Regions from separate parts of the Neptuniibacter sp. 2_MG-2023 genome, predicted to be linked through region 4. Evidence: predicted binding sites of a transcription regulator. Region 4 holds the regulator's gene; each other region holds the start of a gene.
The links. Region 4 encodes LexA, which represses DNA repair genes until DNA is damaged. Its sites were predicted from a motif close to TACTGTNTANNTANACAGTA; they were not measured.
Positions count from the first base shown of each region.

Region 1 (8,226 bases), on a different contig from region 4:
TCGACTCGGCTAATGAGTAACAAACAAACACAGATAAGCCTGAGCATCATTCCCCATTCTCCAGATTTAAGCGCTGTATTCTTCGCTTGAGTGCATGACGAGAGATACCTAATTTCTCGGCTGCTAACCCTTTCCGCCAATCAGACTCTTTAAGTGCGTCTAAAATCAACTGCCGCTCATGATCCTCAACAGCCTCACGATAATCATCTTTAACCACTGGCGCTATACGTGAACCTTCATCAAACTCTGCCGGAAGCATCTTGACCGTAATACGTTGACCAGAATAGAGGATCGTTAATCGCTCCATCAGATTTTTTAACTCTCGAATATTGCCCGGCCAATCATATTTCTCAAGCACACTAAGTACCTCATCATCGAGCTCAATCGGCTCGCAATGCTCCTGACGCGCAAACAGTTCACTAAAGTGGGCAACCAATAAAGTCACATCTCGATCCCGCTCAGACAGACCCGGAATATCTACAGGTAATACATTTAAACGATAAAATAGATCGGCTCTAAAAGTACCGGCCTCGACATTCGCTTTTAAATTACAGTTAGTAGCAGCCACTACAAATACATTCGCCTGCCGTTCACGGCCTGCGCCAACGGGACGATAATTACGGTTTTCTAAGAAACTCAGCAATTTGGCTTGCAGATGAAGAGGAATTTCACCAATTTCATCTAAAAATAACGTACCGCCGTCCGCTAGATCGATCAAACCTGCGCGACGCTGATTCGCACCCGTATAGGCGCCCCGCTCCGCACCAAACAACTCAGCCTCAATCAATTGTTCCGGCAGTGCTGCACAGTTCACTTCAATAAAGGGTGCATCAGTAAAGCGAACATCATGTAACGCGCGCGCCACTAGCGCTTTACCTGTACCAGAAGGCCCCGTTATCAACACGGTTTTTCCCGAACTTTGCCCAACACGCTCAATCGCATCACGCAAGGCGGTCATCTCTCTACTACTACCCACTAAAGGGCCCGTTTCTGTACTTTTTTCTCTTAAAAAACGGATCTCTCGCAGCATACGAATACGCTCAGTGCTACGACGAATGAGTAAGATCAACTCCTCAATATCAAACGGTTTAGTTATATAATCTATAGCCCCCTCTTTGACCGCCTTAACAGCCGAGCGTGTATCCCCATGGGCTGAAATCATAATGACAGGAAGGTCAGGGTTCTGTGCCCTCAGTTGTACGAGCACTTTTATACCCGATATATCCGGTAAGCCTAGATCTAATAACACAACATCAGGGTTTAATATTTTAGCTTGCTCTATCCCTTCGTTACCGGTGTAAGCTCCACTGACAAGCATCCCCTCATCACGGAGGGAAAAACTGATACTACGAACTAAATTACGTTCATCATCAATAACTAGAACTGATATTGCCTTATTCATAACTACTCCTGAGCCTCTGCAACAGGTAAAAACACGGTAACCGTTGTGCCTTCACTTTTGGTACTCTCAATGCTCATTCGCCCGCCATTACTTTTAATCAGCGTATTACAAATCGCTAACCCTAACCCTGTACCGGCAGATTTCGTTGTATAGAAAGGCTCCATAATATGAGCCAAAATATCTTCTGGCATTCCTTGCCCATTATCTCGGACAGATAACGCAATTTCTGCACCCTTTTGACATCCATCCAGTGCGATCAAATCACCTTGAACAGACATCGCCTCGAGCGCATTCAATAACAGATTCATTAATACTTGCCGAACATGCCCTTCATCGGCCATCAAAAACATAGATGGAGGACACTGCATGCGTAACTCTATATTTTGATTGCGAGCAGATGCTCCAACCAATGCGACAACACTACTAAGTAGCTCCTTCGCATCGATTCGACTTGCTAAAGGGTCCCGAGGTCGAGCAAAGTTAAGTAGATTTTCAAGCACATCGTTCACACGATCGATCTCTTCCTCAACGAGGCTCATCATCTCTTTATTTTCTGGATTTTTTTCTCGCCGAGAGAGCGCTGCTACAGTTGTGCGGATAGTCGTTAAGGGGTTGCGTATATCATGCGCTAGGCCTGCAGCTAGCTGGCCTAAAGTCGCCTGTCGCTCTATAGCTAAAGTCGACCGAATGAATTTTTTCAATTGAAGTCTCATTCGCTCAATCGACTGGGTAAGGCGCAGCATCTCCATCCCTTGAACATGGGCAACAGGCGTTTCCAAATTACCAAGAGCTACCTGCTCAACACTATCAATCAGACTTTCAACTTGTCGATTTAAACGCCGAGAGATACTCATATGCAGCCAAAATAACCCGGCTACGGTGAATATCATCAGAATAATTAGCCAATAACGCATCCTTTCAACCGGCGACATGACCAACTCTCGATCTTGTATTACATGTAACGACCATCCCGGTAGCAAACTAAATTTTTGCACCGAATTTTCAGTAATATTTACCGGCTGACCAACCACATCGTAGGTATTGTCATCCCCAGCCTGTAGCAAAACCCGAAACGTGGTTCCCTGATCCAAACCACGCAATATCTCTGTAAATGAATTGAATCGAAGAACCAGACCAATACTGCCCTTTTGATCTGTATTAACATCCAACTGTCGCGAAGTCCGTAAAACAACGCCCGAAGGGCGCTCAATAGAGTATGCTGACGGACCTATCAATTCTGCGCCTTCAAACTCATAAACATTATTCTTAGAGATTAAACCTATTTCCCGTTTATCCGGAAAGCTCCACGCAACCTCCCCCTTCTCATCGAAAAAGACAACCCCATAGACACTTCTCGCATCCACTTGCAGCCGCAGGAAGCTCTCAAGCTCAGAGGAGATATTCTGTCGCCCCTCAGGAACAAAATATTCAGGGCTATCAAATTGATCCGTCAACGCCTGAATTTCAAATTTACGTTCACGAATAAAAACACGAAACTCATTTTGAGTAGCAGCGACCCTTGTCGCCAGTTGCTCTTCCGTTAAGCGGGTGACTAATTGAGAGAAGTAGGAATCGTACAGGCTCGCAAATCCAATCAAAGGGATTAGCGCAACTAAAAGGGATAACCATAAATATTTCGATGCGAGGCGATTTTTTGAAACCCCATGGGGCAACATTTCAACTTCAGTCGCCGTTTCACTTTCTTGTGATCTTATATGCCGAACTACTGAATGATCACCGTTCAAAGAAATATCCTATTATTGGACAATATTATTTTTATCGATCAAATGTGTAAGCAAGAATAACACCATGCCATAAAAAGAAAGGAACAGGCTTATAAGAGTAGCTCATTTAGGCGTGATGAGCGAAAAACGATCAAAAGCACATCTTTGAGCGATCGAAAACCGCTCAAGACTATCAGGCAATAATTACAACGCAAAAAACAAAAAGCCCCGCAATAGCAGGGCCTTTTGGAATCACACAATGTAAAACCTTACATTTTACATTTATGGAACGCTAAAACGGAATATCATCATCAAAGTCATCAAACCCAGGAGCGGCTTGCGGTGCCGGAGCCGGTTGTGGCGCTGGCGCTGCAGGACGCTGAGCAGGTTTAGATTGCTGAGGCGCATACTGAGGCTGAGATGCTGGTTGTTGAGGGGCCGGTGCAGACTGCTGAGGCGCATAACCACCCGCTTGCGGCTGCTGCTGATAACCACCGCCATCCCCAGCTCCTCGACTATCAAGCAACTGCATTTCGCTGGCGACGATCTCAGTCGTATAACGATCAGCGCCACTTTGATCCTGCCATTTACGCGTTCGCAAAGCACCTTCGACATAAACTTTACCGCCTTTGCGCATGTACTCGCCGGCGATTTCAGCTAAGCGGTTAAAAAAGACAACACGGTGCCACTCTGTACGCTCTTGCTGCTGACCTGTCTGTTTATCTTTCCATGATTCAGACGTTGCAATCGTTACGTTAGTGACAGCATTACCGTTAGGCATATAACGTACTTCTGGATCCCCGCCCAGATTACCGACCAAAATTACTTTGTTAACACCACGTGCCATTGTTCTCTCCAAAATCTTTGTTCGCGTCAGATGCTAAAAGCTACGCATATAACAGCAAAGCTTACCACGCGATCAGTTGAACTCCCATAGCAAACAGTAATCATAATTTATCTATCTGTATAGAAATAAAGATAGAGCTTCAGGCAACCGCAAAAGTCTTTATAATGATATGTTTGCTTGACCTTAGGTATACACTAAGCGAGTAAATATTGAGTAAGATTTAGCTAAATAGCTCACAGTAACAAGTGGTTTGCACCGTTACTGATTCACTTGAATAAAAACAGGCGTATACATGGATAAGATTCTGGTCCAAGGTGCTCGCACCCATAACCTGAAAAACATTGATATTGAAATACCACGCGATAAGTTAATCGTGATCACTGGCCTTTCAGGTTCCGGTAAGTCTTCTCTTGCTTTCGACACTCTGTATGCAGAGGGACAGCGCCGATATGTAGAGTCACTATCAACTTATGCACGTCAATTCCTATCAATGATGGAAAAACCCGACGTTGATCATATAGAAGGCCTATCACCCGCAATCTCTATTGAGCAGAAATCAACATCTCATAACCCCCGCTCAACAGTAGGCACTATCACAGAGATCTACGATTATTTACGCCTACTCTTTGCCCGCGCAGGCGAACCGCGCTGCCCCGATCACAATCTTCCTTTGGCGGCCCAAACAATTAGCCAAATGGTTGACCAAGTCCTTGAAAAAGAAGAAGGCACTAAGCTTATGCTTCTAGCGCCTGTAGTTCAGGGCAGAAAAGGTGAGCAGCTACACACGATTAGTAACCTACGTGCGGAAGGTTTTATCCGTGCCCGCATCGATGGCATAGTCGTAGATTTAGATTCAGCGCCAGAATTAGATAAAAACAAAAAACATGACATTGAAGTTGTTATAGACCGTTTTAAAGTACGTCCCGATCTTCAAACACGTTTATCAGAATCTTTTGAAACCGCCCTCAATTTAACTGACGGCATTGCAAAAGTAGTTAACATGGAAGATGAGACAGATGAACTGATCTTCTCAGCTCGTTTCGCATGTCCCACCTGCGGCCACAGCATTCAAGAATTAGAACCCCGCTTATTCTCTTTTAACAATCCTCACGGTGCTTGCCCAAGCTGTGATGGTTTAGGCGTAAAGCAATACTTTGATAAAAGCAAAGTAGTACATGATGCCAGTTTAACCCTATCAGAAGGTGCTATTAGAGGCTGGGATAGAAGAAGCCTTTATTACTTCCAACAGCTTAAAGCTGTAGCAGAGCAATATGGTTTTGATATGGACACACCGTTCAATAAGCTGAAACCAGCGCATCAAGATCTGATTCTGGAAGGAACAGGTAAAGAGACGGTCACATTTAAATACCTGAATGACCGTGGCGATATTATTAATAAAGCCCACCCTTTTGAAGGCGTACTCAATAATCTACAGCGCCGCTACAAAGAAACAGAGTCAGATACCGTTCGTGAAGACCTTGCTAAATATCTAAATATGCAACCTTGCTCCTCCTGTGATGGCAGTCGTTTACGCAGAGAAGCTCGTCACGTTTTTATTGATGAACATACATTACCGCAGATAGTAAAAAAACCTATTGGCGACAGTTTAGATTATTTCAATCAACTAGAATTAGTAGGAAAGCAGGGGGAGATAGCAGACAAAATACTTAAAGAGATTCGAGAGCGTTTAAGCTTCTTGGTTAACGTAGGTCTTGAATACCTCTCTTTAGATCGTAACGCAGACACCCTTTCTGGCGGCGAAGCACAACGGATAAGACTTGCGAGCCAAATTGGCGCAGGCCTAGTGGGTGTAATGTACATCCTCGATGAACCCTCTATAGGGCTACATCAGCGTGATAATGAACGTTTACTTAAAACTCTGATCCACCTTAGAGATCTTGGAAACACCGTTATTGTAGTCGAACATGACGAAGATGCGATTAGACTAGCAGATTATGTAATTGATGTAGGCCCCGGTGCGGGTGTGCATGGCGGTGAGATTATCGCGCAGGGACTACCAGAAGAAGTGATGAACAATCCAGATTCAATCACAGGGCAATACCTCAGCGGTGCCAGAAAAATAGCCATTCCAGAAAAACGAGGAACCTATAATCCAGATAAAGTACTGGAACTTGAAGGAGCAACAGGAAATAACTTAAATGAAGTAAACCTAACTATTCCTGTAGGCCTACTCACATGTATTACCGGCGTATCTGGTTCAGGAAAGTCGACCCTAATTAATAACACCTTATATCCAATTGCTGCCACAGAACTAAACCGCGCAACAACACTGGATCCTGCCCCCCATAGGAGTATTAAAGGCCTACAACATTTCGATAAAGTTATCGATATTGATCAGAGCCCTATAGGTCGTACTCCAAGATCAAATCCAGCAACTTATACCGGCATATTTACACCGGTACGCGAACTCTTTGCTGGCACACAAGAAGCCCGCTCTCGCGGTTATAAACCAGGAAGGTTTAGCTTCAATGTTAAGGGCGGCCGCTGTGAAGCTTGCCAAGGTGATGGTGTTATTAAGGTTGAGATGCATTTCCTACCGGATATCTATGTCCCTTGCGATGTATGTAAAGGTAAACGCTATAACCGTGAAACCCTCGAAGTAAAATACAAAGGGAAAAATATACACGAAGTGCTCGACCTTACCGTTGAAGATGCACGTGTATTTTTTGACGCGATTCCCGCTCTAGCCCGTCGCTTACAAACTTTGATCGATGTAGGACTCTCCTATATCCGTTTAGGACAGGCTGCTACCACACTATCAGGTGGCGAAGCCCAACGTATCAAATTAGCTAAAGAGCTATCAAAACGTGATACAGGCCAGACGCTCTATATACTCGACGAACCAACTACAGGGCTTCACTTTTATGATATCCAACAGCTTCTTAATGTGTTGAACCGCTTACGAGATCACGGCAATACTATTGTCGTTATTGAACACAATCTTGATGTCATAAAAACAGCTGATTGGATAGTAGATTTAGGCCCAGAAGGCGGGATTAAAGGAGGTTACATCATCGCAGAGGGAACACCGGAAGATGTAGCCAAAAACAAAAAATCCTACACCGGACACTTTTTGAAAGCGATGCTTAAATAGAAGGGGATTTGATAAGCGCCTCTGGGCGCTTTGAATAAAAGCACCTATTTTTCAGACAGTATAGGCAATAAAAAACCCGGCAAAAGCCGGGTTTTTTTGATCAAGAAAACTTAATCTTATGACTCATCCGCAGCAGAAGCTTCAGGACGGTCAACTAGCTCAACATAAGCCATCGGAGCGTTGTCACCAGGACGGAAGCCGCATTTTAGAATGCGAACATAACCGCCAGGACGAGCGCTGTAACGCGGGCCTAGTTCATTGAACAGTTTACCAACAGCAACTTTGCTGCCAGTACGTGCGAATGCCAAACGGCGGTTCGCAACAGTGTCGTTTTTAGCTAGAGTAATCAGTGGCTCAGCATAGCCGCGCAGTTCTTTCGCTTTAGGCAGAGTTGTACGAATCAACTCGTGCTCAAACAAAGAAACTGACATGTTTTTAAACATGGCTTTGCGGTGCGCACTGGTACGACCTAACTTACGACCAGATTTACGATGACGCATGATAAATACCTACCAAACTAGTCAGTTTTATCGCCGAATCAGGAAGCGACTTTATCGTCGTTCTTAAGGCTAGCCGGTGGCCAGTTCTCAAGACGCATACCAAGAGACAAGCCCTTTGATGCCAAAACGTCTTTAATTTCTGTCAGCGACTTCTTACCTAAATTCGGAGTCTTAAGCAGCTCAACTTCTGTGCGCTGAATCAGATCACCAATATAGTAAATCTGTTCTGCTTTCAGACAGTTGGCGGAACGTACAGTCAACTCCAGATCATCTACAGGGCGCAGAAGAATTGGATCAATCTCCGGTTCTTCTGGAACATCCTTAGCCTGATCAGCACCATCTTCAAGGTCAACAAATACAATCAATTGCTGCTGCAAGATAGTAGCTGCGCGACGGATAGCTTCTTCTGGATCGATCGTACCGTTAGATTCGATGTCGATTACCAGTTTATCCAAGTCAGTACGCTGCTCTACACGTGCGCTTTCTACTACGTAGGAAACGCGACGTACAGGACTGAATGTAGCATCCAGCTGTAGACGACCGATTGCACGAGTCTCTTCTTCTTCAGAAACACGAGAGTCTGCTGGAACGTAGCCACGGCCACGACCAATAGTCAGCTGCATGTTAAGACTCGCACC
Region 1 is NZ_JAUOQC010000005.1:191,510-199,735, forward strand. Features, by position in the region: gene Q4486_RS07175 (ABC transporter substrate-binding protein) at 1-50, opposite strand, end outside; gene Q4486_RS07180 (sigma-54 dependent transcriptional regulator) at 47-1,402, opposite strand; gene Q4486_RS07185 (sensor histidine kinase) at 1,405-3,147, opposite strand; gene ssb (single-stranded DNA-binding protein) at 3,419-3,973, opposite strand; gene uvrA (excinuclease ABC subunit UvrA) at 4,266-7,088, shown strand; gene rplQ (50S ribosomal protein L17) at 7,205-7,588, opposite strand; gene rpoA (DNA-directed RNA polymerase subunit alpha) at 7,627-8,226, opposite strand, start outside.
Region 1: uvrA (excinuclease ABC subunit UvrA) is a predicted target of LexA. The motif match lies at 4,087-4,106, and genes of this name have one in related genera.

Region 2 (8,226 bases), on a different contig from region 4:
CGCTAAATCCTGCCAAACCGTAACCCCAGTCACAGCAATAACGACAATTAAATCAGAACGCGGAATTTTTCCCCACAAGCGTAAACTAGCCCACTCAAATGTACCAATAACAACAATAAACATTACACCGACCAGCGCTGCAACAGGAATAACTTCGATAAGGCCCGAACCCACCAGAATAAAAGCAAGTAAGAAAAGAGCAGCAGATATACCTGATGCACGGCCAAAACCGCCCGAATTAATATTGATCATACTTTGACCAATCATTGCGCAGCCACCCATGCCACCAAAAAATCCGGTTGTGACATTCGCCACACCTTGGCCTATACACTCTTTATTACCACGACCACGCGTCTCTGTGATCTCATCAATCAAAGTCAATGTTAACAATGACTCTATCAAACCAACAGCAGCTAAGATCAAAGCATAAGGCACAATGATCTGAAATGTTTCCAAGGTTAACGGCACCATCGGAATATGGAACTGGGGCAGACCGCCGGCAATAGTGGCGTCAGCGTTACCCGTCATATCAGCAAGAACATCCTGCACTGTGCGCGCATCAAGATCTAAGCCGATAACAAGCAAAGTCACCGCAAGAATAGCGGCAAGTGTAGATGGAATAACACGCGTAAACTTAGGTAAGAAGTGAATGATCGCCATCGTTAAGGCAATTAAGCCAAGCATCACAAACATCTGCTCACCCTGCAGCCACTTAATAGCGCCATCATCATCCATAAACTGAAACTGCTTCATTTGCGCAAGAAAGATAACAATAGCCAGTCCGTTTACAAACCCCAACATAACCGGATGTGGTACTAAACGGATAAACTTACCTAATCGAAAAACACCCGCCAGTACTTGAAATATCCCCATTAATACAACAGTTGCAAAGAGATATTCCACACCATGATCAGCGACTAAGCTCACCATCACTACAGCAAGAGCACCCGTCGCACCCGAAATCATTCCTGGACGACCACCAATAGCAGCGGTAATAAGTCCAACCATAAAAGCGGCATAAAGGCCTACTAAAGGATCGACACCGGCTACAAAAGCAAACGCAACAGCTTCAGGCACAAGCGCCAATGCAACGGTTAATCCAGATAAAACATCGCTTTTAAGTGATTGTGTCCGCGACACAAGCAATTGAATCATTTACCACCTCAGCCATATACTGGTTCTTTTTTAACCAGACTTGAAAAGCGCGCGAGTATAACAAATCTACGGGCTAATTTCAGGTATCAAGAACGAATAGTTAACATAAGTTTCTGCCGCAGACCTTGCATCTGTGCAGATGCAATATCTGAGGCTAAGATAGAAAGTTCCTTCTCTTTATTAAAGCATTTAATAACAATTAGTTGAGCAAGATTATCCCACGCAGCTGGCAACTTATTGCAATGCGACATCATTCCACCCGCTTTATCTTCAGCTAAAAAAATAATCTGACCTATCCCTGAGGCTAAAATCCGACCGCAGCACATAGGGCAAGGTTCTAACGAAGAGATCAGCTGCAAGCCTTCTCGATCCTTATAATCAAGAAACATATTTTCAAACTGATCAAGAACTCTCATCTCCGCATGCGCGGATGAATTAAACCCTTCACTAAACACCTGATTAGCCGCCTCAGCTAACAGATTATTATCCCGATCGACCAAAACAGCACCAACGCCATAGTTTCCCTCTTCCAAAGCTTCCAGCGCTAATTCACAACAACGAAACGCCCATTTATGTTCCCCTAATCGGTATTCAGGCGCATAAGTAGCTAAGCGAATTTTCAAACTCTCGATATTATTATTGTTAGTGCTCATCGCGCCACCACCTTGTAAAGCTTTCAATTAAAAATTAAGACTTATCTAGTAAGCTTAGCTGCAAAGGTTGTTCTTTGGTGCTTTCCGTTAATCTATATCCTACCCCTATCAGCCTGACCGGGCGTTGACCTCGATTGAAAGCATCCATTAATAGCTGGCGAAAATGGGAAATGTTCGGACAAGCAACCTGATGCTCTGCTGTCGTTTGGACAAAATCACAAAACTTAACTTTCACCACAATCCCAGCAATCGACCGAGTCTCCTGTAAGCGCTTATAACGTAAAACTAGCTTTTCTATTAACATAGGCAATTGAGCTATACAGCTATCAAGATCTAAAAGATCCTGAGAATAAGTATGCTCCACGCTAATCGACTTTCTTATTCGACTGAGTTTAACTGGACGCTCATCGATACCACGAGATAGGTCAAATAAACGTTGGCCGAACTTTCCAAACCTATCAACTAATTCAACCAAGGATTTCGCACGTAGATCTCGACAAGTTTCTATATCCATTTTTTTGAGCTTCTCGGCGGTTTTCATACCAACTCCGGATATTTTTTTAACCGGTAGGTTTAATACGAATTCATCTACTTTACGAGGGTGAACAACATAAATACCATCAGGTTTATTCCAATCACTCGCCACTTTGGCTAAAAATTTATTAGGCGCAACCCCGGCTGAAATAGTAATCCCTACCTCTTCTCTTACTCGGTTTCTTATCTGATCCGCGATTAACGTTGCGCTACCTTGACAATGATTTAATCCTGTAACATCAATAAATGCTTCATCTAGTGAGAGCGGCTCAATAATATCGCTATATTCAAGAAAGATGCTCATCACCTGCTGGGAAACTTGACGATATTTAGCCATATCACCTGGGACGACCCGTAAAGCTGGACACAACTTTAATGCCTGAGCGGTAGACATCGCTGATCGAACTCCAAACTCCCTAGCAATATAGTTACAGGTAGCAATCACCCCTCGTCGATCAGCACTACCACCAATTGCCATGGGAATGGATCTTAATTCTGGGTTATCTCTCATCTCAACTGCCGCAAAGAAACAATCACAATCGCAGTGAATGATCTTACGTTGCATAAATACCACCAAGATACTGTTTATATATACAGCATTGTAATAAAAAATAGCCTAAGCTGAAAATCTATTTTCAGTCGTCACAAAACCGTCACGTTTCTGTAAAGAGTTAGTCACCTAACTCACCTATATTTTTCACCTTATGAATACACGTGAAAATACCCTCATCATTAAAGAGCCAACTATTAACGTAGAGAAAGCTCTTGTAAGCAAATACCCTGCTTTTATTGATAAGCCGGCGCCGTTTAAACGCTCTGCTCTATTTATGTTGAAAAAACTGGTTCATGAAAATGAGATAAATAGTTTTCTCGACATTAATAAAGATGCAACAGGGTTTGAATTTATTGAACGGGTTCTGGAATATTTCAATTTTGGTTACAGCATCAGCAACCATGATAGAGCCAACATTCCATCCTCCGGCCGAGTGGTGATTATTGCTAACCACCCATTGGGGGCCTTAGATGGGCTCGCTTTACTTAAAATGGTCGGCGAAGTTAGACGCGATGTAAGGATCGTAGCTAATGATGTTCTTATGAACTTCGACCCTATAAAAAACTTGTTTCTCCCTGTAGACAACTTAGGCAAAAGCACGCGTAAAAGAGATATAGAACGTATTGTTGAAGCCCTTCATCAAGAACAAGCAATTATCGTCTTTCCCGCTGGCGAAGTTTCAAGAGCAGGCATAACAGGCGTTAAAGATGATAAGTGGAACAGCGGATTTATTCGTTTTGCCCGCAAAGCTAACGCACCTGTACTTCCTATTTTTATCGGTGGAAAAAACTCATCCTTGTTTTATAGCGTTTCTTACATTAACAAAACCCTCTCAACATTAATGCTAGCTAGAGAGATGTTTAATAAGCGCTCGGTCACTATCCCAATGCGTGTAGGTGAGCCCATTCCATTCAGTCAAATAGATGCGGTACCTGTATCCACAGCTGAAAAAACTAAACTGCTGAAAAAACACCTTTATCGTATAGCAAAAAATAAAAAGCCCCTTTTTCTAACGGAAAAAACGATCGCCCATCCTCAAAATCGCCAGAACCTAAAACAGGAACTAAGAGAGTCCGAACTCTTAGGTGAAACCATTGATGGAAAAAAAATCTATCTCTTTGATTACAAAGCAGAGTCAGCAGTTATTCAGGAGATAGGACGTCTGCGGGAGATCGCTTTCCGCTGTGTCGGCGAAGGGACTGGAGATAAAAAAGATTTAGACCTGTATGACCAATACTATCGTCACCTTATTTTATGGGATGAAGATGAGTTAGAGATTGCAGGCGCCTACCGTCTTGCTGAAGCGGGAAAAATGAATCCAACAGCAACAAATACCGGCCTTTATAGTGCAACCCTGTTCAAATATGGAGAACAGATGAAGCCCTATTTCGAGCAAGGAATAGAGTTAGGCCGAAGCTTTATTCAACCTAAGTACTGGGGAAAACGTAGTTTAGATTACCTCTGGTATGGAATCGGTGCTTACCTACGAAAACACCCTGAAGTACGCTATATGTTCGGCCCTGTAAGCTTGAGCAACAGTTACCCAAGAGTCGCTAAAGATATGCTTGTATGGTTTTATAGCCACTATTTTAATGATAGCGAAGACCTTGGCCATTCATTCTCCCCTTATGTTTTAGATCAAGAAGCTCTAAATAATATGGATCGAATGTTTAGTGGTGACAATTACAAAGCTGACTTTAGAGTCCTAAAGGAACAACTGGAATTTTTAGGCGTTAGTGTACCAACGCTCTACAAACAATATAGTGAACTCTGTGAAGAGGGAGGCGTGCGTTTCCTTGATTTTGGTGTTGATGCCGACTTTAACTACTGTATTGATGGGCTTGTATTAGTCGATATTGAGTTCGTGAAGGCAAAGAAACGAAAACGTTATATAGGCGAAGATCCCGTAGCAGAAACGCTATAAGTGCTATCAAAGCTCGCACCAATAAAAAGGCCCCAAGTGCAAACACTTGGGGCTTTTTAGATTCAGAATGTAAAGCTACACCTTAGCGCTAAGGTGCTTTAATATCCGCTTCACTCTCAATTAAAATGCCCTGCTCATTCAGATTAATATCCATCTTCACTCGCATATCCATATTTTTCAATACGTCTAGCTGCTCAGTGACTTCTGGATCACCTGCCATCTCTAGAATAGGCAGTATCGGCTCAAACATTTTTTTATAATCAACAGAGAAGCTCAATAGGCCATTACTTTCGACAGTTTCACCTGCTAACTGATCAGCAATCGCCTTTCCTTTCTCTCCATTATAAACAACCAAGTGCTTACCTTTTAAAGCCAACATAGGTTTAATATCAACCTCGGTCGGAAGAGGCATAATTGTCGATAGATCAACAGGGCTTCCATCTGTAGGCAATTGCAGTTGCGCCAATTGTGGAACAAAAGCTTTAGCCATATTAAACAGAACAGCTGGATCCTCTGCACTCAAAGAGACGATACCATCTAAAGAGTTTAACTTAGGCGATGAAGAGTCCATAGAAATAGAGAAATCTTGAACCCCAACCGCTACACCTTTAACCCCTTGCGCCATACCGGTAAACATACCTAAAGCAGCAGGGTTGGCTTGCTGAATATCCGCCTGCATCTCCAATAAAGGTTCACACTTATAGCTTGGCTCAAGCATGTTGCTCCAGATTGATGATAATGCGGGACCTAACTTATTCGCATCAAGCCCTAAGCCCATCCCAAACACTTGCGCTTCACTAAGATAAGAAGGAATAAAACCCTGCATAGAGGTAAGCGCATCAAGCACAACTTTATTATTACTTTCCACCACTAACGCAGCCTTCATATAGCTCCGTTCAGAGGTGATTTTCAAATCATCGTGACTACGTATACCTGCTACTGTGCGCGGCCAGTTAGCTGCCATCGCTCCCATCTCAGCCTGACATTCAGCGGTGCGAACCCTATCTAGATCCGTCCCCTTTCCTTCCATCTCCATCGCTTTAGTCAACATAGATGCCAATCTATTGCCATCCGCCGTAGTGAATGCAGTGACTAGCCCTTTATGATCAAGATAAGAAAGGGTTGCATTAATAAAGCCATGTTTCGTTTGAATATCTTCCAAAATACCAGCGTCCTGCAACGAAGCTGCTGGTTTGGTTTGCGCTAAAGCCAATTCAACGTCCGACTCAGTATTCACATGCGTATTAATCGTCCAAGTCGCCCAGCCATTTTCATAAGCAACAAGCACTTCAAACTTCTCACCCTCAGCGTTATTTTCAAAGCTATACGCTCTATATGCCAACTTATTTAATGTACGCGCTTCATGCTTAAAACCACTCTCCTGTTCAGCCTTGTCTAAAACTGCCCACAAGCCCTGTTCATCGGTCACTTGATAACGCACAACTGGCATAAAACCGACAGCATAAACAAAAGTTTTTATCTGATCAGGAAGCCCGAACGTTTTCTGAAAACTTTCTACTGAATGCGCAGCTTCAAAATAAGACTTAACTAAACTCGCAAAAAAGCGCTCCTTAGGATCTGTTCCATCATCCAGTTCTTCAAGCAAATCATCCGGAATTTTTGCTTGAGGGAACATTGTTGAATTCAGGTAATCCTTAAGAGGAAATGATTCAAGCTGACCTGAAAAAATCACACTATCCGCAGGCACGTATGCTAAAGGAGAATATTCTGAAGAATCTGACTCACCTTGCTGATTGACCATATAACCAACTGCACCAGCGGCAATGACTGCGCCGGCAATAATAACTTTACGCACCGTTTAAAGCTCCATTTTAATGTTTGTAAGAATCTTAACTGATCGTTTTAAAGCTGTCCCGATTTAGCCTAGAAAAATCGAGGCTAGTCGGTATAAAAATATATACATAGTGACTCAGATCTATAACCTAGCACAGCAATATACACTCAATCTAAGGTTTACTCCCCTATTCAGGGCCGTTTATCATGCAGGTAATGAGCCTAAGATCAGGTTATTAAAACATAAGTTATAAAATAACTATCATCCAATAAGGAGAATTTGTGAATCCAGTCAGTTTGGTCTTATTAATTGGCATCGCACTTTTAGTGATTCTATGGGTACGCTCACTACCTAAGAAGAAAAAACTACCTGCGGTCATCATGATTATTCTGACACTCATTGCACTTTTTGTTCTACTGATGGCTATCACTGGACGCTTAAGCTGGATCGCTGTTGCCTTTACAGCTCTACTACCTTTTGCTCGCCACTTAGTTCCGACCCTATTAAAAGTGCTTCCTTTTCTGAATATCTGGAATAAACATCGAAAAGAAAAGCGTCAACACAATAATAATCGAAGCTCAGCCAACCAAGGCCCATCCGGCAATAGTCAAAAGGTACGTGAGGCTTATGAAATTTTAGGCTTAAAGCCGGGTTGCTCTAAGGATGAGATCATTGCGGCCCATCGCCGTCTAATGCAAAAAAACCATCCAGATCGAGGAGGCAGCGATTATTTAGCAGCCAAAATAAATCAAGCGAAAGACACGCTACTTAACGGCTAAATCGACGATGTACTCGCTCAGGTCCCACTCGCTCAAGCCTAAGGCCATCAGCCCCATAAGTAGAACTATACCCTTTAACGACTAAGCCTCCTCGCTTATCACGCCGAAATATAATCAATTCGTTACCTTCGCGGCCATCAGTTTCTGTCAGATGGACTACAATTTTTCCTGCACTAAGGTGCCTCCATGTTCCTTTCTGTATAATCAAGGGCTGGCTATTTCGATAATCCTGAGTCAACAAAACGGTTTGATCAGATGATAAATCAAGGGATACAAATCGATCTAATCCATTAGCACCGGTTAATAATGAAGTATATAACCCAGGTAACGTTCTCACTTCTAAGTCCCCTTGCCGAGCACAACCTGTAAACAGCTTGCCGTTCAATACCATTCGGCTAGTGTATTCATATTCAATATCATACTGATCCCGACACCACTGTTTTTCCAGGGTTAGACTGACCGTAAAAGCTTCAGTCCCTTCCAAATGGCTACTCCACTCAAAACCGTTTCCTAAATTAATCGGTGGTGCTTTAGGAAAGATCAATTGAGATAGTCGCCCATAATCCTGTACATAGAGGCCATCACTTCTAATGTCAGCAATCCATAAAGGGCCATCCCCTGCAGCCCGGTATTCATTATCTGACAGTTCATAGCTGCATGTAGATTGGTTCCCACCCATCAAATGAACTTGATGAACCTGCCAAGGTTCACCAGGAACAACGTGATCTCCAGTTAACTCAACATAAAAAACAGGAGACCCCGTTTGGCTAAAGCGTTTCTTTAATTTGTTAGTATGATCTTGAATTGACTCTTCTTTGTTGACATAACAAGCT
Region 2 is NZ_JAUOQC010000007.1:95,990-104,215, reverse strand. Features, by position in the region: gene Q4486_RS08750 (SulP family inorganic anion transporter) at 1-1,155, opposite strand, end outside; gene Q4486_RS08745 (nucleoside deaminase) at 1,242-1,808, opposite strand; gene dinB (DNA polymerase IV) at 1,843-2,907, opposite strand; gene Q4486_RS08735 (lysophospholipid acyltransferase family protein) at 3,047-4,819, shown strand; gene Q4486_RS08730 (hypothetical protein) at 4,908-6,635, opposite strand; gene Q4486_RS08725 (DnaJ domain-containing protein) at 6,896-7,393, shown strand; gene Q4486_RS08720 (hypothetical protein) at 7,383-8,226, opposite strand, start outside.
Region 2: dinB (DNA polymerase IV) is a predicted target of LexA. The motif match lies at 2,922-2,941, and genes of this name have one in related genera.

Region 3 (8,226 bases), on a different contig from region 4:
ATAACAAACAAATTGATCTGCGGCATTGATCGTCCAAGTTATTTGGCTAATTTCCACATTTATTTTACCCTCGTAGAAGAGTGTTAATCTGCTTACTAAAATCTTAGCAAGATTCATATAAAACCCCATTACAGACCACAATCAAGCAGTAATAGCGACTTAAGCACCTACGGCCCCTAAGCTCATAGGAAGGGAGGATTATCGAAGGGTTCATTAGGCAAATCTTGCACACCTTTAGGCAGCGCCAGCTATTTCACAAAACCTGAACAAGCAGGCATAAAAAAACCGCTTTAAAAAGCGGTTTTCGTTATCAATCATCAACCTGGGTTATTTCAGGCCTAAAATATCCTGCATATCAAACAAGCCAGATTTTTTACCTTCTAGCCATTTACATGCGCGTACCGCACCTTTCGCAAAGGTTAGACGGTTACTGGCTTTATGAGTGATCTCTATACGCTCACCTTCAGTAGCAAACATTACGGTATGATCGCCCACCACATCGCCTGCGCGAATTGTTTCAAAGCCTATCTCACCACGTGGTCGCGCGCCAGTAATCCCTTCACGGCCATAGACTGCACACTCTTTTAGATCTCGACCTAAAGTATCAGCAACGACTTCACCCATGCGTAACGCAGTACCTGAAGGTGAATCAACTTTATGACGATGGTGAGCTTCAATCACTTCAATATCGTAATCATCATTACCTAATGCTTGAGCGGCAACTTCCAACAACTTGAAGCATAAATTAACACCTACACTCATATTAGGCGCAAAAACGATAGCAGCGTCACTCGAACGCTCCTGCAATACCGCTTTTTGCTCATCGTTTAGGCCGGTTGTTCCGATAACAATCTGTTTACCATTTTCAGCACAAAAAGCCACATTCTGTAATGTTACTTCTGGAGCGGTAAAATCGATAAGCACATCAAAATCATCCACAACCTCAGCCAAAGATCCTTTAATAGCAACACCTAACTTACCAACGCCGGCCATTTCACCTGCGTCAGCACCAATCAAGGTACTTGTAGGCTCAACAATAGCGGCCCCTAATTCTACATTTTCAGTCATTTGGATAGCTTCAATATTAGCTTTACCCATTCGACCCGCTGCACCAGTCACTGCCACTTTAATCATGCGTTTTTTCCATTAGTCTTTGTCATGCAGAATATTTTGATCCATATCCAATGCAGGCTTATCACAAGATGGATGACCTACAGCACGGGCAGGTACACCCACAACTGTTGTATGTGCCGCAACATCATCCAGCACTACACTTCCTCCACCAACTTTAGCCCCAGCACCAATTTCAATATTGCCGAAGATTTTTGCACCCGCCGCGATCATAACACCTTCTCGAATCTTCGGATGTCTATCGCCTGTCGCCTTACCCGTTCCGCCTAAAGTAACCGACTGCAGAATAGATACGTCATTTTCGATCACACTGGTTTCACCCACAACTATACCGGTTGCATGGTCAAACATAACCCCTTGGCCGATGATCGCACCAGGGTGTATATCCACCTGAAGCACGCTACTGACACGACTTTGAATATACATCGCCATGCTTTTACGTCCATGATTCCACATATAATGGGCGACACGGTAGGCTTCGATAGCGTGAAAACCTTTAAGGTAAAGCAGAACAGTAGAATATTTATCGATAGCAGGGTCACGTGTACGTACCGCCGCTATATCAGCACAAACAGCCGCGATAATTTCCGGCGCATCACGAAAGACCTCCTCTATAACTAAACGGAAAGTTACCGCAGGCACGGCATCGTCATAGAGTTTTCGGCTTAATAGGTAGGCAAGTGCAGAGCATAAGCTTTGATGGCCCAATATATTGGCGTGGTAGTAACCCGCTAAAACAGGCTCATCAATCACTTCCTGTTCAGCTTCTGCGGTAATTTCTTGCCAAAGCCAATCTCGGCATTCTGGATTCAGGCTCATGCCATCTCCGATGATCTTGTAAATATCTTCGTTGGCAGAAGGTGATTCTGCCAACGTAGATATTTAGGACAACTTTTTAGGTCATGTCTTCAAAGAATTTCTTCACGGAATCAAAGAAGCCATGCTTTTTAGGACTGTGTTTACGCGTACCTTGTTCCATTTCATCTTGGAACTCACGTAACAACTCTTTTTGACGGCTACTTAGTTTAACGGGTGTTTCCACAACCACTTTAACCAGCAGATCGCCAACAGAACCACCACGAACAGGGGCAATACCTTTTCCACGTAAACGGAACATTTTACCTGTTTGTGTTTCAGTAGGAACTTTCAGTTTCACGCGACCATCAAGGGTTGGAACTTCAAGTTCACCCCCTAAAGCAGCATCCACAAAACTGATTGGCACTTCACAGTAGAGATGTTTGCCGTCACGTTCAAAGATTGGATGCTCTTTAACATGCACTTGCACATAAAGATCACCCGCTGGACCGCCATGAGTACCCGCTTCACCTTCACCAGCCAGCCTAATACGATCACCCGTATCAACACCAGCAGGAATTTTAACGGACAAGGTTTTAGTTTTCTCTTTGCGTCCATGTCCATGACAATCAGTACAGGGATCAGAGATAACTTTACCTTCACCGTGACAGGTAGGACAGGTTTGCTGTACAGAGAAGAAGCCTTGCTGCATACGTACTTGGCCTTGACCGCCGCAGGTACCACAGACCTTAGCAGAGGTCCCAGGCTTAGCACCGGTACCATCACAAGTTTCACAGGCTACAAGCGTAGGAATCTGGATGCTTTTTTCAACACCACGAACCGCCTCTTCTAGCGTCATCTCCATGTTGTAACGCAGATCAGCGCCACGCTGCACGGAGCTACGACCGCCACGGCCACCACCGCCGCCAAAGATATCCCCAAAGACATCCCCAAAGATATCTGAGAAGTTACCCTCGAAACCGCCACCTTGACCACCACGCATGTTGGGATCTACACCTGCATGACCATATTGATCATAAGCTGCTTTTTTCTGGGCATCCGAAAGTACTTCGTAGGCCTCGTTCACCTCTTTGAACTTATCTTCAGACTCTTTATCATCCGGATTACGGTCCGGATGATACTTCATCGCCATGCGGCGAAAAGCTTTTTTGATATCCCGATCAGATGAATCTCGGGAAACACCTAATACTTCGTAATAATCTCGTTTCGACATGGTCACAACACTTGTCAGGGCTTAATGCCGGATATGACAACGCGGGCATAAAGCCCGCGGTGCCGAGTAATACTGCTTTCCGGCTATAAAAACCGGAAAGCCAATGCTAGATAGATCATTTAAATCAGTTTAATACGACTTATTTTTTGTCGTCTTTAACTTCTTCAAATTCTGCATCTACTGCATCATCGTTACCGCCGGTCTGTTCCTCTCCTGCTGCACCTTGAGCAGCTTCAGCTTGCTGTGCAGCTTCAGCATACATTTTCTGTGCAACAACAGAGATCGCTTCAGTTAATGCTGTTGTTTTAGCTTCAATCGCGTCTTTATCATCCGCTTTCAAAGCTTCTTCCAATTCAGCAGTCGCTGCTTCAACAGCCGCTTTCTCTTCCTCAGTCGCTTTATCACCCGCTTCTTCCATTGTTTTCTTAGCGGAGTGAACCATGGCATCGCCTTGGTTACGAGCCTGAGTTAGCTCTTCAAACTTCTTATCTTCTTCAGCATGTGCTTCAGCATCATTAACCATCTGATCAATTTCATCATCACTTAAACCGGAAGATGATTTAATCACGATAGATTGCTGTTTACCTGTCGCTTTATCTTGAGCTGATACATTCAAGATACCGTTTGCATCCAAATCGAAAGTTACTTCGATCTGTGGAACACCGCGTGGTGCCGGTGGAATCTCAGCCAAGTCAAAACGACCTAGTGATTTGTTCTGTGATGCTTGCTTACGCTCACCCTGAACAACGTGAATTGTCACAGCGTTCTGGTTGTCATCGGCAGTTGAGAAGATCTGAGACTTTTTCGTAGGGATAGTCGTATTCTTCTCAATAACTGGAGTAGCAACGCCACCCATAGTTTCGATACCTAGCGTTAGCGGCGTTACGTCAAGAAGTAGAACGTCTTTAACATCGCCGGCAAGTACCGCACCTTGAATCGCAGCACCCATTGCTACCGCTTCATCAGGGTTAACATCTTTACGTGGCTCTTTACCGAAGAACTCAGATACTTTTGCCTGAACCATTGGCATACGTGTCTGACCACCAACAAGGATAACTTCGTCGATTTCAGACATGCTCAAGCCAGAATCTTTAAGTGCTAGACGGCAAGGCTCAAGTGAACGTTCAACAAGTTCCTCAACCAAAGATTCAAGTTTTGAACGGCTAATTTTAACATTAAGATGTTTAGGACCTGACGCATCGGCTGTGATGTAAGGCAGGTTAACATCAGTGCTCTGTGCAGATGACAGCTCAACTTTAGCTTTTTCAGCACCCTCTTTAAGACGCTGTAGCGCAAGAGGATCGTTGTGCAGATCAATACCTGTATCTTTCTTAAACTCCGCAGCTAAGAATTCAATCAAGCGTGAGTCAAAGTCTTCACCACCAAGGAATGTATCACCATTAGTAGATAGCACTTCAAACTGGTGCTCGCCATCAACTTCAGCAATTTCGATGATAGAGATATCAAACGTACCACCACCTAAGTCATAAACCGCGATTGTTTTATCGCCTTTAGACTTATCCATGCCGTAAGCCAGTGCAGCGGCTGTAGGCTCGTTAATAATACGTTTAACGTCTAGGCCCGCAATACGGCCTGCATCTTTTGTTGCTTGACGCTGAGCGTCGTTAAAGTATGCAGGTACTGTAACTACAGCTTCAGTGACTTCTTCACCTAGGTAATCTTCAGCTGTTTTCTTCATCTTTTTCAGAATCTCAGCAGAGATCTGAGGTGCAGCTAATTTTTCACCTTTTACTTCAACCCAAGCATCGCCGTTGTCTGCTTCGATAATTTTGTACGGCACCATCTTGATGTCTTTCTGTACAACTTCATCTTTAAAGCGACGACCGATTAAACGCTTGATCGCAAACAATGTGTTGTTTGGGTTAGTAACCGCCTGACGTTTAGCCGGCTGGCCTACTAGAATCTCGCCGTCATCTGTATAAGCGATAACAGAAGGCGTAGTACGATCGCCTTCAGCGTTTTCAATAACTTTAGTTGTGTCACCATCTAAAACAGAAACACAAGAGTTTGTGGTTCCTAAGTCAATACCGATGATTTTACCCATTTGTATCTGCTCCAATTCGCGCTGCCCGATTACGACGGACAGTATTTAAAACTTGTAAAAGATAGCTACACTGTCGTGCTCTCAACTATCTCTCATGCTATGCAATCTATATAAGTACGTTTTATGAGGTTTCAAGGGTTACAAGCGAAAAAAAACTTATCCTTTTGCAACCACAACCATCGCCGGACGCACCAAACGGCCATGTAATGTGTAGCCTTTCTGCATGACAGCTATAACGCTATTAGGCTCCGCATCAGGCGCATCAACCATAGACATCGCTTGGTGTAATGCAGGATCAAACGTTTCACCTAAAGGGCTAACCTGTTCCATCTTGAACTTCTCAAGCCCAGACAAAAACATCTTCATCGTCATCTCAACGCCTTCACGCACAGGCTGAAGCGCTTCATCATCGCCAAAAGCCTCAATTGCGCGTTCTAAGCTATCAACAATTGGAAGCATTTCATTGGCAAACTTTTCTACACCAAACTTATGTGCCTTTTCGACATCCTGCTCAGCGCGACGACGAACATTCTGAGCTTCCGCTTGAATTCGAAGCATCTGATCTTTCAGGGATTCAACTTCTGCTACTGCAGCAGCCAACTCCTGTGCTAATTTCTCAGCATCTTGCTCTTCGCTTACTTCATTTTCATCAACAAGCTTTTCCGCTGCTGCTTCTGCAGCATCAAGTTGCTCATCATTTACAGATTCTGTTTGCTGCTTATCTTGTGGTGTCTGTTCTTCATGTGCCATTGCTACTCTCCAGCCAGCTCCGCGTTAACGTCACGGAAAGTCTAGGTGTTAATTTCATTTGCAGCATATATGGGGCCAAAGAGACACCTTTCAACACTTGAAGGCACTTTTTTTCAGGTAAATTCAGATAAATATTGCATCAGCACACAAAAAAGCTTATATAAAAGTACTGTATAAAAACACATGTAATTTATTATGCTGAATCAACTGACTATTCGTGACTTTGCAATTGTTGAAAGCCTTGATCTAGAACTCAATCAAGGCATGACTGTCGTAAGCGGTGAAACAGGGGCAGGCAAGTCCATTATGCTGGACGCATTAGGCCTCACTTTGGGTAACCGTGCCGAAGCAGGCACTGTAAGGCTAGGCGCTGAAAAAGCGGATATTACAGCAAGTTTCAATATTGCTGAGATACCTAGCGTAGAACAGTGGCTACAAGATAATGATCTAGATAACTGCGGAGAGTGCATTTTAAGGCGCGTGATCACTAAAGATGGCCGCTCTCGCTGCTATATCAATGGTCGCCCATCACCAGCCAACATGGTCAAAGCCTTAGGCGAACACCTAATCGCTATTCATGGCCAACATGAACATCAACGCTTATTAAAAAGAGATTATCACCGCACACTACTGGATGACTTTGCGGGACTCAATAAGCTGGCCGAGCAGACACGCCATGCATTCCAACACTGGTCAAAACTGAATACAGAGCTGACCCGCTTATCAGAACAGAGCGCTGAGCAAACGTCCCGCATTCAATTGTTGAGCTATCAAATTGAAGAGCTTGATCAACTCGCTCTACAAGAAAACGAATTAAAGCAACTTGAACAAGAACAAAAAACCTTGTCCAACGCTGGCGAGATACTGAGCACTGGCCATGAGTTTATAGGACTCGCCAGTGACAACGAAAATAGTAACTGCGTGCAATCACTAAACCACTGTCGTCAGCTTCTCACTAATATTGAGTCCGAATCCCCCTCGGTTCGCCAAGCCGCCGAAATGCTGGATTCAGCCTTAATCCAAGTGGAAGAAGCAAGTGCCGAAATTCGTCACTACCTAGACAGAGTGGAGATAAACCCAACACGCCAGCAAGAGGTTGAAGAACGCTTATCAACCATTTTTGAAATTGCACGCAAACACCGTATCAAACCAGACGAGATCACAACACTGCACAAAGAACTTCAACAGGAGTTCAACTCTCTTAGTCGTACCGATGAAGAACTTGAACAGCTAGAAGCGTCCGTTGAGAGTGCATATTCAAAGATCATCGAACTCGCAAAAAAACTCAGCGAAAAACGAAACAAAGGCGCTAAACAATTAAGTAAACTTGTCGATCAGCAGCTACATAGCTTAGGCATGCCGGCAGCGTCATTAACTGTACAACCATCCACTTTAGAAAAACCAACCGCTAATGGATTAGAGGATATTGAGTTTTTAATCGTGACCAACCAAGGGCAGCCAGCAAAACCTCTCAACAAAATAGCGTCCGGCGGTGAACTGTCCCGTATCAGTCTTGCTATTCAAGTGATCACAGCACAAACATCTACGACCCCCACACTTATTTTTGATGAGGTTGATGTAGGTATAGGTGGAGCTATAGCTGAGGTTGTCGGTAAACTATTAAGAACATTAGGCCAAAGCGCACAGATTCTTTGTGTCACCCACCAACCACAAGTTGCATCACAAGGGCATCAACACCTATTTGTCAGCAAACGTAGCGACAAGCAGCAGACCCATACCCAGATAGATCAATTAACAGAAGAAAGACGGATAGAAGAGGTCGCTCGCATGCTTGGCGGCATATCCATTACCGAACGTTCCATTGAGCATGCTAAGGAGATGTTAGATCTACAGCATTAACCTTAAAAATAAAATGGTTATAACAAACACTAAAAGACCAGCTTAATAGCTGGTCTTTTAGGATTCACCGTAGCTGAGAATTAACGCTTACTTTTTACCTATAGAATCTTTATGGATACCGTATAGGTAAAGTGTTCTATCCGTAACAACAAACCCCATAGACTCAGCAATTTCGTTTAATAGAACATTCAAACGCGGATCATTGAACTCTCTTACCATACCGCTTTTAACACAAACAATATGATCATGTGCTTCATCACGCGCCAATTCAAAAACAGAGTGCCCACCTTCAAAGTGATGACGTGTCACTAAACCTGCAGCTTCAAACTGAGTTAATACTCTATAAACTGTTGCTAAGCCTACATCCTCACCCTTTTCCATCAGCAACTTA
Region 3 is NZ_JAUOQC010000005.1:42,842-51,067, forward strand. Features, by position in the region: gene Q4486_RS06455 (hypothetical protein) at 1-117, opposite strand, end outside; gene dapB (4-hydroxy-tetrahydrodipicolinate reductase) at 328-1,134, opposite strand; gene cysE (serine O-acetyltransferase) at 1,147-1,950, opposite strand; gene dnaJ (molecular chaperone DnaJ) at 2,027-3,160, opposite strand; gene dnaK (molecular chaperone DnaK) at 3,300-5,225, opposite strand; gene grpE (nucleotide exchange factor GrpE) at 5,382-5,975, opposite strand; gene recN (DNA repair protein RecN) at 6,171-7,835, shown strand; gene fur (ferric iron uptake transcriptional regulator) at 7,923-8,226, opposite strand, start outside.
Region 3: recN (DNA repair protein RecN) is a predicted target of LexA. The motif match lies at 6,143-6,162, and genes of this name have one in related genera.

Region 4 (8,226 bases):
TTGGTAAGCCTTACAAAGGAGAGGTTATTCAGCCTCTTCTTTTATACGTATCGCAAGTACATCACAAGTTGCACCGTGCAGAATGCCATTAGCTGTAGAGCCTAATAGCAGCGCAATACCATGGCGGCCGTGACTACCGACAATGATTAGATCAATGGCTAGCTCATTAGCAATACGGTGGATCTCAGATTCAGTTTGGCCGGTTGCTACTTGTTTTGTTGTAACAGGGTAGCCTAGTGATTCACAGAATGCTTCAAGCTTGTTTTTCGCATGTTCATCAAGTTGTTCTTGGATGGAGGTTAAATCCATCGGCACATCACCGCCGTAAGCAAAGCTTAGTGGCTCTATTACATGCACAATATGTAGTTCTGCCTGATTTGTTGAAGCAATCTCACGAGCTTTGTCTTGTAGTTGTTCCGATTCAGTGGACAGATCCAGAGCGAGCAAAATTCTTTTATAAATACTCATGATTATTTCCTTGAAGTGCTTATCGGTCACATGCTGAGCCTATTTACAGGGCTCAACACTCGTTGTTAATCAGATTAGCATAGAGCGTGTGGCTTAGTACTCTGTTAAACTTCATGGCATTGATATTTATCAATTAACTAAAGTATACCAGAACCCTAAGTCGCTTATTTATAACTGATTTTAAGCCTCTTTGCTTACACTTAAACGGAGTACCGTTCATGAAATGGATGATCATAATCGTTATTATGATGTCACTCATTGGTTCAATGATGTGGGTAATGCCTACGCCACGACAGAAGTATCAGGCTGCACTGAGAATGAAAGCTAAGAAAATGGGTTTTCTTGTTCAGTTAGAAAGGCTGACAGCTCCTCGGGCTAAAGGTGAAATGGAGCCGGAATCCCGAGATATAACGGCTTATCGAGTTATTCGTGAAGGTTTGAATAGGGAAGAGAAAAATCATTTTAAAACATGGCAAATTTTCAGACTGGAATCGATTTCTGATATAGGTCTCCCATCCGGTTGGAGTTGGTCTGAGGGTGAGCGAACCTTGTCTGAAAAACAGTTAGATAAGTTAACAGAGGTTATTTCTAAATTACCTGACGGTATTTTTTCTCTTGAATCTACGCCTATTCATGCTGGCGTATATTGGAATGAAGAGGGCGGTGATGAGGCTTTGGACGAAATTAAAACGCTATTAGATGGCTTAGTGACAGAGAGGTTTTAGAGCGTGCAGATCGAATTAGGGCGGTATAAGCATTATAAGGGCGCTGAGTATGAAGTGATTAACCTAGCTCGACACTCTGAGACAGAGCAATGGCATGTTGTTTATCGCCAGTGTTACGGTGATGAGGGCCTGTGGATACGACCTCTTGATATGTTTGTTGAGCAGGTGAAATTAGAAAATGGCCTGACGGTTTCTCGGTTTGCCAAAATCTAAAGTAAACGATCTAATGATTCAGCTAAAGAGCCTTGAGGTCTAGGTTTTTTGGGTTGTATCTCTTCAATCAGTTTCTCAACGGCTTCCATTCTGGATTTTTTATTTTGAGTTGGAATGTTAGCTCGAACGAGCAGCGCTTTCGCATGGCGATAATGGGAGAGTGCTGTCATCAAATCATCTGATTTTTTAAAACGCTCGCCTTGCATAATATGGGCATCTGCTACGACGGTGATACGTAACCAATAAAGTTCCTGTTGATAACTTCTGGCTAAAGGGCGTGTTATTTTTCCGCCGCGTGCCAGTTGAAGTATAAGTTTTTCTGCAAAATTAATGTAGATTTGGGCACGCTTTAGCGATCGGTCACTGTCAAAAACGTCTGGAGATGAGAACGCTTTGTCAGCGCTGTCTTTTTGTTGTGTTAATGCTTCGAAAAGCTCGGAATCAGGTGCGAGCATAGCGACTTCTTCTAAAAGTGCTGTTGCATGCTCATTAATTTTTTGAACTATTTCGGGCTTACAATCAGCCTCTCTTAATACCGCAAGTGCTTGCAGAATATGCTCGGCTTGGCCTTTAAGCCAGGTTAAGCGTTTTTCTTTAGCTTCTTCCTGCTGCTCGCGTGTAGTGATGACAAAATTAACGGTAATAGCAACTAACCCAACTACTGCAATCAGTACTACTAATAGAATATTGTCATTTAACATGAGGTTGTTTCAGCCAGTTGAGATGTTGTTGATTATGCTGAATATTGTGGCCTTTAAGGCTCCATTGGTAAAGTTCTAGTTGGTCTATTGGTCGACTTTTATCACAATTGTTGCTTGACCCCAGCATTCTCAACACTTATATATGCACCCAAATTATTATTTATTATGTCGTTATTTAAAAGAAGCGTTGTAGATTTGCTTACAGTGTCGTAGGTTAAAAGACAAAATCATGGTTGAATTTTGCTTTCTAACCCTTTTCTGTTTTTAAACTATAGCTTCTTAATTATATAGCCCTGAGGAAAGAAGGACTCTATGGGAAAGTCTCTTGTTATCGTCGAGTCACCTGCTAAAGCGAAGACTATCAACAAATACTTGGGCAACCAGTTTGTTGTGAAATCCAGTGTAGGCCATATACGCGATCTGCCAACGAGCGGTAGCACTAAAAAGACCGATCCAAAAGAAAGGGCTCGTTTGGCGGCGCTAACACGTAAAATGTCGCCTGAAGCAAAAGTTGAGCATAAAAAGAAGAAAGCGCGTGAACAACTGATCGGGCGCATGGGGATTGACCCTGAAAAAGGGTGGGAGCCTCACTACGAAATTTTGCCGGGTAAAGAAAAGGTCGTAGACGAATTAAAACGGCTGGCAAAAAATGCCGATGAAATCTATCTCGCGACCGATTTGGACCGTGAGGGAGAGGCGATTGCATGGCACCTACGCGAAGCGATTGGTGGCGATGAAAGTCGTTATCGTCGCGTGGTGTTTAACGAGATTACCAAAAAAGCAATTACTGAAGCATTTGAAGAGCCATCCCTATTAGATATGGATCGCGTCAATGCCCAGCAAGCGCGCCGCTTTCTTGACCGTGTTGTTGGTTACATGGTGTCCCCTTTGTTATGGGAGAAAGTTGCACGTGGTTTGTCTGCAGGTCGTGTTCAGTCGGTTGCGGTCAAACTTGTTGTTGAACGTGAGAAAGAGATTAGAGCGTTTATTCCTGAAGAGTTTTGGGAAGTGCAGGCCGATGTTCTAACTGAGGGCAAAGCACCGCTTAAATTACAGGTGAACCGTGTTAACGGTGATACCTTTAGGCCTGGCTCTGAAGCTGAGACAAAAGCACATTTAGAGCGTTTACAGTCAGCCTCCTTAGAGGTCATTAGTCGCAAAGATCGACCTACAACGAGTAAACCTTCTGCACCCTTTATTACCTCTACGCTTCAGCAGGCGGCCAGCACTCGCCTTAGCTTTGGGGTGAAGAAAACCATGATGATGGCTCAGCGTCTATATGAGGCGGGCTACATCACCTACATGCGTACTGATTCTACCAATTTAAGTGCAGAGGCTGTCGCGGCTTGTAGGGAATATATAGGTGATAATTTCGGTAGTAAGTATCTGCCGGAGAATCCATTGAGTTACAGCAGCAAAGAGGGAGCACAAGAGGCTCATGAGGCGATTCGCCCCTCAGATGTTACCGTTGAGGCCACAGCCCTTAAAGGCATGGATCGCGATGCTGAGCGCTTGTATGAGCTTATTCGCCGACAGTTTCTCGCATGCCAAATGACACCTGCTAAGTTTTTGAGTACACGGGTAACGGTTGCCGCTGCAGAATTTGAATTGGTGACTAAAGGCCGTATCTTACAATTTGATGGTTATACACGAGTGATGCCAGCAAAAGGCAAAGGGGAAGAGGATATACTCTTACCTGATGTTAATGCGGGCGAAATGCTTTCACTAGTTGAGTTAACACCGAAGCAGCACTTCACTAAGCCTGCACCTCGATTTACTGAAGCGAGCTTGGTAAAAGAGCTAGAAAAACAAGGTATTGGTCGTCCATCAACCTATGCGACGATCATCTCTACGATCCAAGATCGTGGTTATGTTCAAGTGCAGAATCGACGTTTTTATGCGCAGAAAATGGGCGATATTGTTGTTGAGCGTTTAGGTGAAAACTTCGCCGACCTGATGGATTATAGCTTTACCGCTCGAATGGAAGAAAGCTTAGATGACGTTGCTGAAGGGAGTGCAGATTGGAAAGCATTGCTTGATCAGTTTTATGCGGACTTCTCTGCAAAATTAGAAGAAGCACAAAGTGATGAACATGGGATGAGACCCAATACGCCGACAGAGACAGATATTAGCTGTCCTGATTGCGGTCGTCATATGATGATTCGTACGGCGAGTACCGGTGTTTTTCTCGGGTGTTCTGGATATAGCTTGCCTCCGAAAGAGCGTTGTAAATGTACTATTAACTTAACCCCTGGTGATGAGGTCGTTAGTGTTGATGGTGATGAGGAAGAAGAATCACGTATTTTACGTAAAAAGCACCGTTGCGGTATATGCGGTTCGGCGATGGATTCTTATCTAATAGATGAGAAACGTAAGCTTCATGTGTGTGGTAATAATCCCGATTGTTCTGGCTTTGAGGTTGAGGCTGGGGAATATAGAATTAAAGGTTATGACGGGCCTGTATTAGAGTGTGATAAATGCTCGGCTGAAATGCAGTTAAAAACAGGTCGGTTCGGTAAATATTTTGGCTGTACAGAGTGTAAGAATACCCGCAAGTTGCTAAGAAGTGGTGAAGCTGCACCGCCAAAAATGGATCCTGTTCCTATGCCAGAATTGGCCTGTGAAAAGGTTGAGGATACATATATTCTTCGTGATGGTGCATCAGGCTTATTTCTTGCTGCCAGTCAGTTTCCTCGAAACAGGGAAACAAGAGCACCAAAAATTGTTGAGTTGTTGCCGCACCAAAGTGAAATAGATCCTAAATATGAATTTTTGTTTAGTGCGCCTAAAAAAGATGCTGATGGAAATTTAACGGTTGTTCGATATAGTCGCAAGACTAAGGAGCAATACGTCATGACCGAGGTCAATGGTAAAGCGACCGGTTGGCGGGCATTCTATCAGGATGGGAAGTGGGTCGTTGAAGAAGCCCGCAAAAAGGCGAAAAAATAGTTAGGGTACTCCATGAGCGGTATTTATTTAGCACGGACTAATCAGAAATTAAGTTTCACACGTATTCATCTTGAGCTACTAAAGCAAGCTCAAGATGATACCAGCTGGAATAAACATGCACTCATTGAGTCATTTAATGAATCTGTTCTTTTTCACTTGATGTCAGCCTATGACGCGTTTTTACGTGAAATTGCAGAAGTTTATAAAGTGGATACTGAAACCTTAGAGGGTTACCGCTCTTTAGCTGCTGAGCTTGAAGCTACGGGTGTTGAAAGCCCAGAGCTAAAACAATTAAGTGTGTTAGAGAATGATTCGACAGCTTGGCTACATAAGATGATAGGTGCTTATGAAGCGTGTTGGCATGGTGCGGATAAGAAAGGGGCTACTAGCGATACTAAAAGCTTGTCAGAAATCCATGTGTTGCAGGTTAATCCTGATCATGCGGAAGATAAGGCGATTATAGTCGAGTATGAAGGTTGGTTTAATGCTTTGTCTCAGTTAGTTGATTCTCTGAGAGAAGGAATGCAGGAGTGGTAAAGTAAGTGTCAGGTATAGCGTCGGAAATGGTATTAGAAATAATAGAGCTTGAAAATGGTGAATTAGCCATACGGAATGCAGATAGTGATGCAGAGCCAATGATTAAGGTCAACTTCTCATCTGAGTTGAAAGATAAGTTAAATGGGCACTATCTTGACGTAGCGCGGGTCATGTTAACCGCAGGTATTCAGATGGTTGCCGAATCAGGTTTTGACTTGGATAATAATGCCGAGCCTGAGTCAGAGCCAGAACCTATTATTCATTAAACTGGATTGCAAAAGCCCTCTTATCTATCAGGGCCTTAGCTATGCTGCCTGCGACGTATAACTATTCCGTGGCTTTGCCCTTGCTTTGCCGCATTTTCTAGCTCATTTAGCTCCCTTTCTGACAGGTAACCAGGCCATGAAATGACGGAGTGGCTTGTGCCTGTGCTTAAGGCTTGTTTAGCTAAAGCGAAGGTGCTGTGCTTGTTATCTGGGTTTAACAGAATTACTTTGTTTAGATCTATGCCCGCGTCAGCTAGAAGCTGTTTAGGTAAAAGTACAGGGGGTGCAATCCAGACAAACCATCTATCATCTTGACTCAGTTGTGCCAGTAGAGGCATGAGCATAGGGATGTTAGAGAAGTTGTTATTTTGCACTACAATCTCTGTAACACTGCCAGCTAACTCCGATTTTGTAGAAGGGGTTACCGGAAGGGATGTAACTTTAGCTGATACTTTGTTTTTTAGAAGAACAAGTGGAGCCTTAGTACTTACTGGAAGTGCCATCATTTTTAGTTACCTCTGCGAATTACACCAACGCTTAAGCCTTCAATCGCGATATCTTGCTCTTTCAAGTCAATGACAATCGGTTCAAATTCTTCATTTTCAGCGATAAGATAGACGATATTTCCCTCTTTCTTAAAACGCTTAACCGTGACTTCATCTTCAATTCTTGCAACGACAATTTCGCCATCTTTTGCTGTATTACATTGGTGTACAGCGAGTAGGTCGCCATCCATAATTCCAATGTTTCTCATACTTTCACCTTTTACTCGAAGCAGATAATCTGCTTTGGGTTGGAAAAAGTTTGAAGAAATTGTGCAGTGATCTTCTACATGTTCTTCGGCTAATATGGGAGAACCCGCCGCCACTTGGCCTATAATAGGAATACCTAAGTCTGCTTCGAGTTCAGGAACTCTGATGCCTCTTGAGGTTCCAGGGATAATTTCAATCGCCCCTTTTTTAGCTAAGGCTTTCATATGTTCTTCCGCCGCATTAGCGGATCGAAAGCCTAAATCTTTGGCAATATCAGCACGGGTAGGTGGATAACCCGTTTCGCCGATATGGCGTTTAATGCATTCTAGAACTTCAGTTTGTCGTTTAGTTAGTTTCATAATATTGTCTGTTTGTTTATACAGTACGTGTATTTTTATACAGTATTTTGTGTTTGTAAAGAAACTTATGTTTTTTTATACAGTGTTTTTTGTTTTTATCCCTAGTGAGCTGTTAGAATTGTCCTTAGACATTCAATCCTGAGCTCGGTACTTCTTTTGTTAGATAAGCAACTTAAACAGTCGATACAGCAGGCCTATAGTACGTTTTTAAGTAACCGTGGCTTGCAATCTCGTTATGGCCAAAAAATGATGATTGCTGAGATTGCGCGTACGCTGGCCTCTATTTCTCAGAATAGTGAGGGGGAGCGTAATGGGGGAGCTCATATCAGTGTGACTGAGGCAGGAACGGGCACGGGTAAAACTTTGGCCTATCTTCTTGCTGCGGTTCCCATTGCCCAGCAGCGAAAGAAAAAGGTTGTTGTGTCTACAGCCACCGTAGCCTTGCAAGAACAGTTAATTATGAAAGATCTGCCTCAATTAGTGACGGAGGCGGGTGTTAGTCTTACTTACGGTTTAGCAAAAGGTCGGGGTCGTTATTTTTGTATTTCTAATGCTGAAAAAGTACTAGAACAGCAAAATGAGTTAGGGCAGATCGCGTTGTATGAAGATGAAGTCGCGCAGAAAATTGATCAGTCAGATATTGCTCAAGTTCAGGAGTTGCTGAGTTTATATGCCTCTGGAGAGTGGGATGGCGATCGTGATGGATTAAAAAATACTGTGGCTGATCCTATTTGGCGATTATCCACCAGTGATCACATGCAGTGTACTAATCGGCGGTGCAGTAATTTTTCAATTTGTCCTTTTTTTAAAGCCCGACAAGAGCTTGACCGCTGGGATCTGATTGTTGCAAACCATGATTTAGTGTTAGCGGATCTCTCTCTTGGTGGTGGTGCGATTCTTTCCGCTCCGGAAGATACGATCTATATTTTTGATGAAGGTCACCATCTTGGTACTAAAACTACAGGTCATTTTTCCTATAGATTACGTGTAAAGTCTAGTCAGCGCTGGTTGGCGAAAGTTACTCGTTCATTAAATAAGCTGCTAAATGACACATCAGCGCATGTAGTATTGCAGGGCTATGTAGAAAAAATGGCTAACCCCTTCTCTGATATGGAGCGTTCACTTGAGGAGTGGCAATTGCTGTTGCAGCAGTTATTAATGGATAAACTTCAGGGGACAAGTGACCGTTATCGGTTTGCCCAAGGGGTTATTCCTGAGCCTTTGCAACTTATTTGTCATAACTTTGCTACGGCAGC
Region 4 is NZ_JAUOQC010000002.1:180,807-189,032, forward strand. Features, by position in the region: gene Q4486_RS03375 (universal stress protein) at 25-468, opposite strand; gene Q4486_RS03380 (hypothetical protein) at 687-1,193, shown strand; gene Q4486_RS03385 (DUF1653 domain-containing protein) at 1,197-1,406, shown strand; gene Q4486_RS03390 (DNA topoisomerase I) at 1,403-2,107, opposite strand; gene topA (type I DNA topoisomerase) at 2,420-5,056, shown strand; gene Q4486_RS03400 (DUF6586 family protein) at 5,069-5,593, shown strand; gene Q4486_RS03405 (hypothetical protein) at 5,599-5,859, shown strand; gene Q4486_RS03410 (cell division inhibitor SulA) at 5,895-6,365, opposite strand; gene lexA (transcriptional repressor LexA) at 6,368-6,973, opposite strand; gene dinG (ATP-dependent DNA helicase DinG) at 7,127-8,226, shown strand, end outside.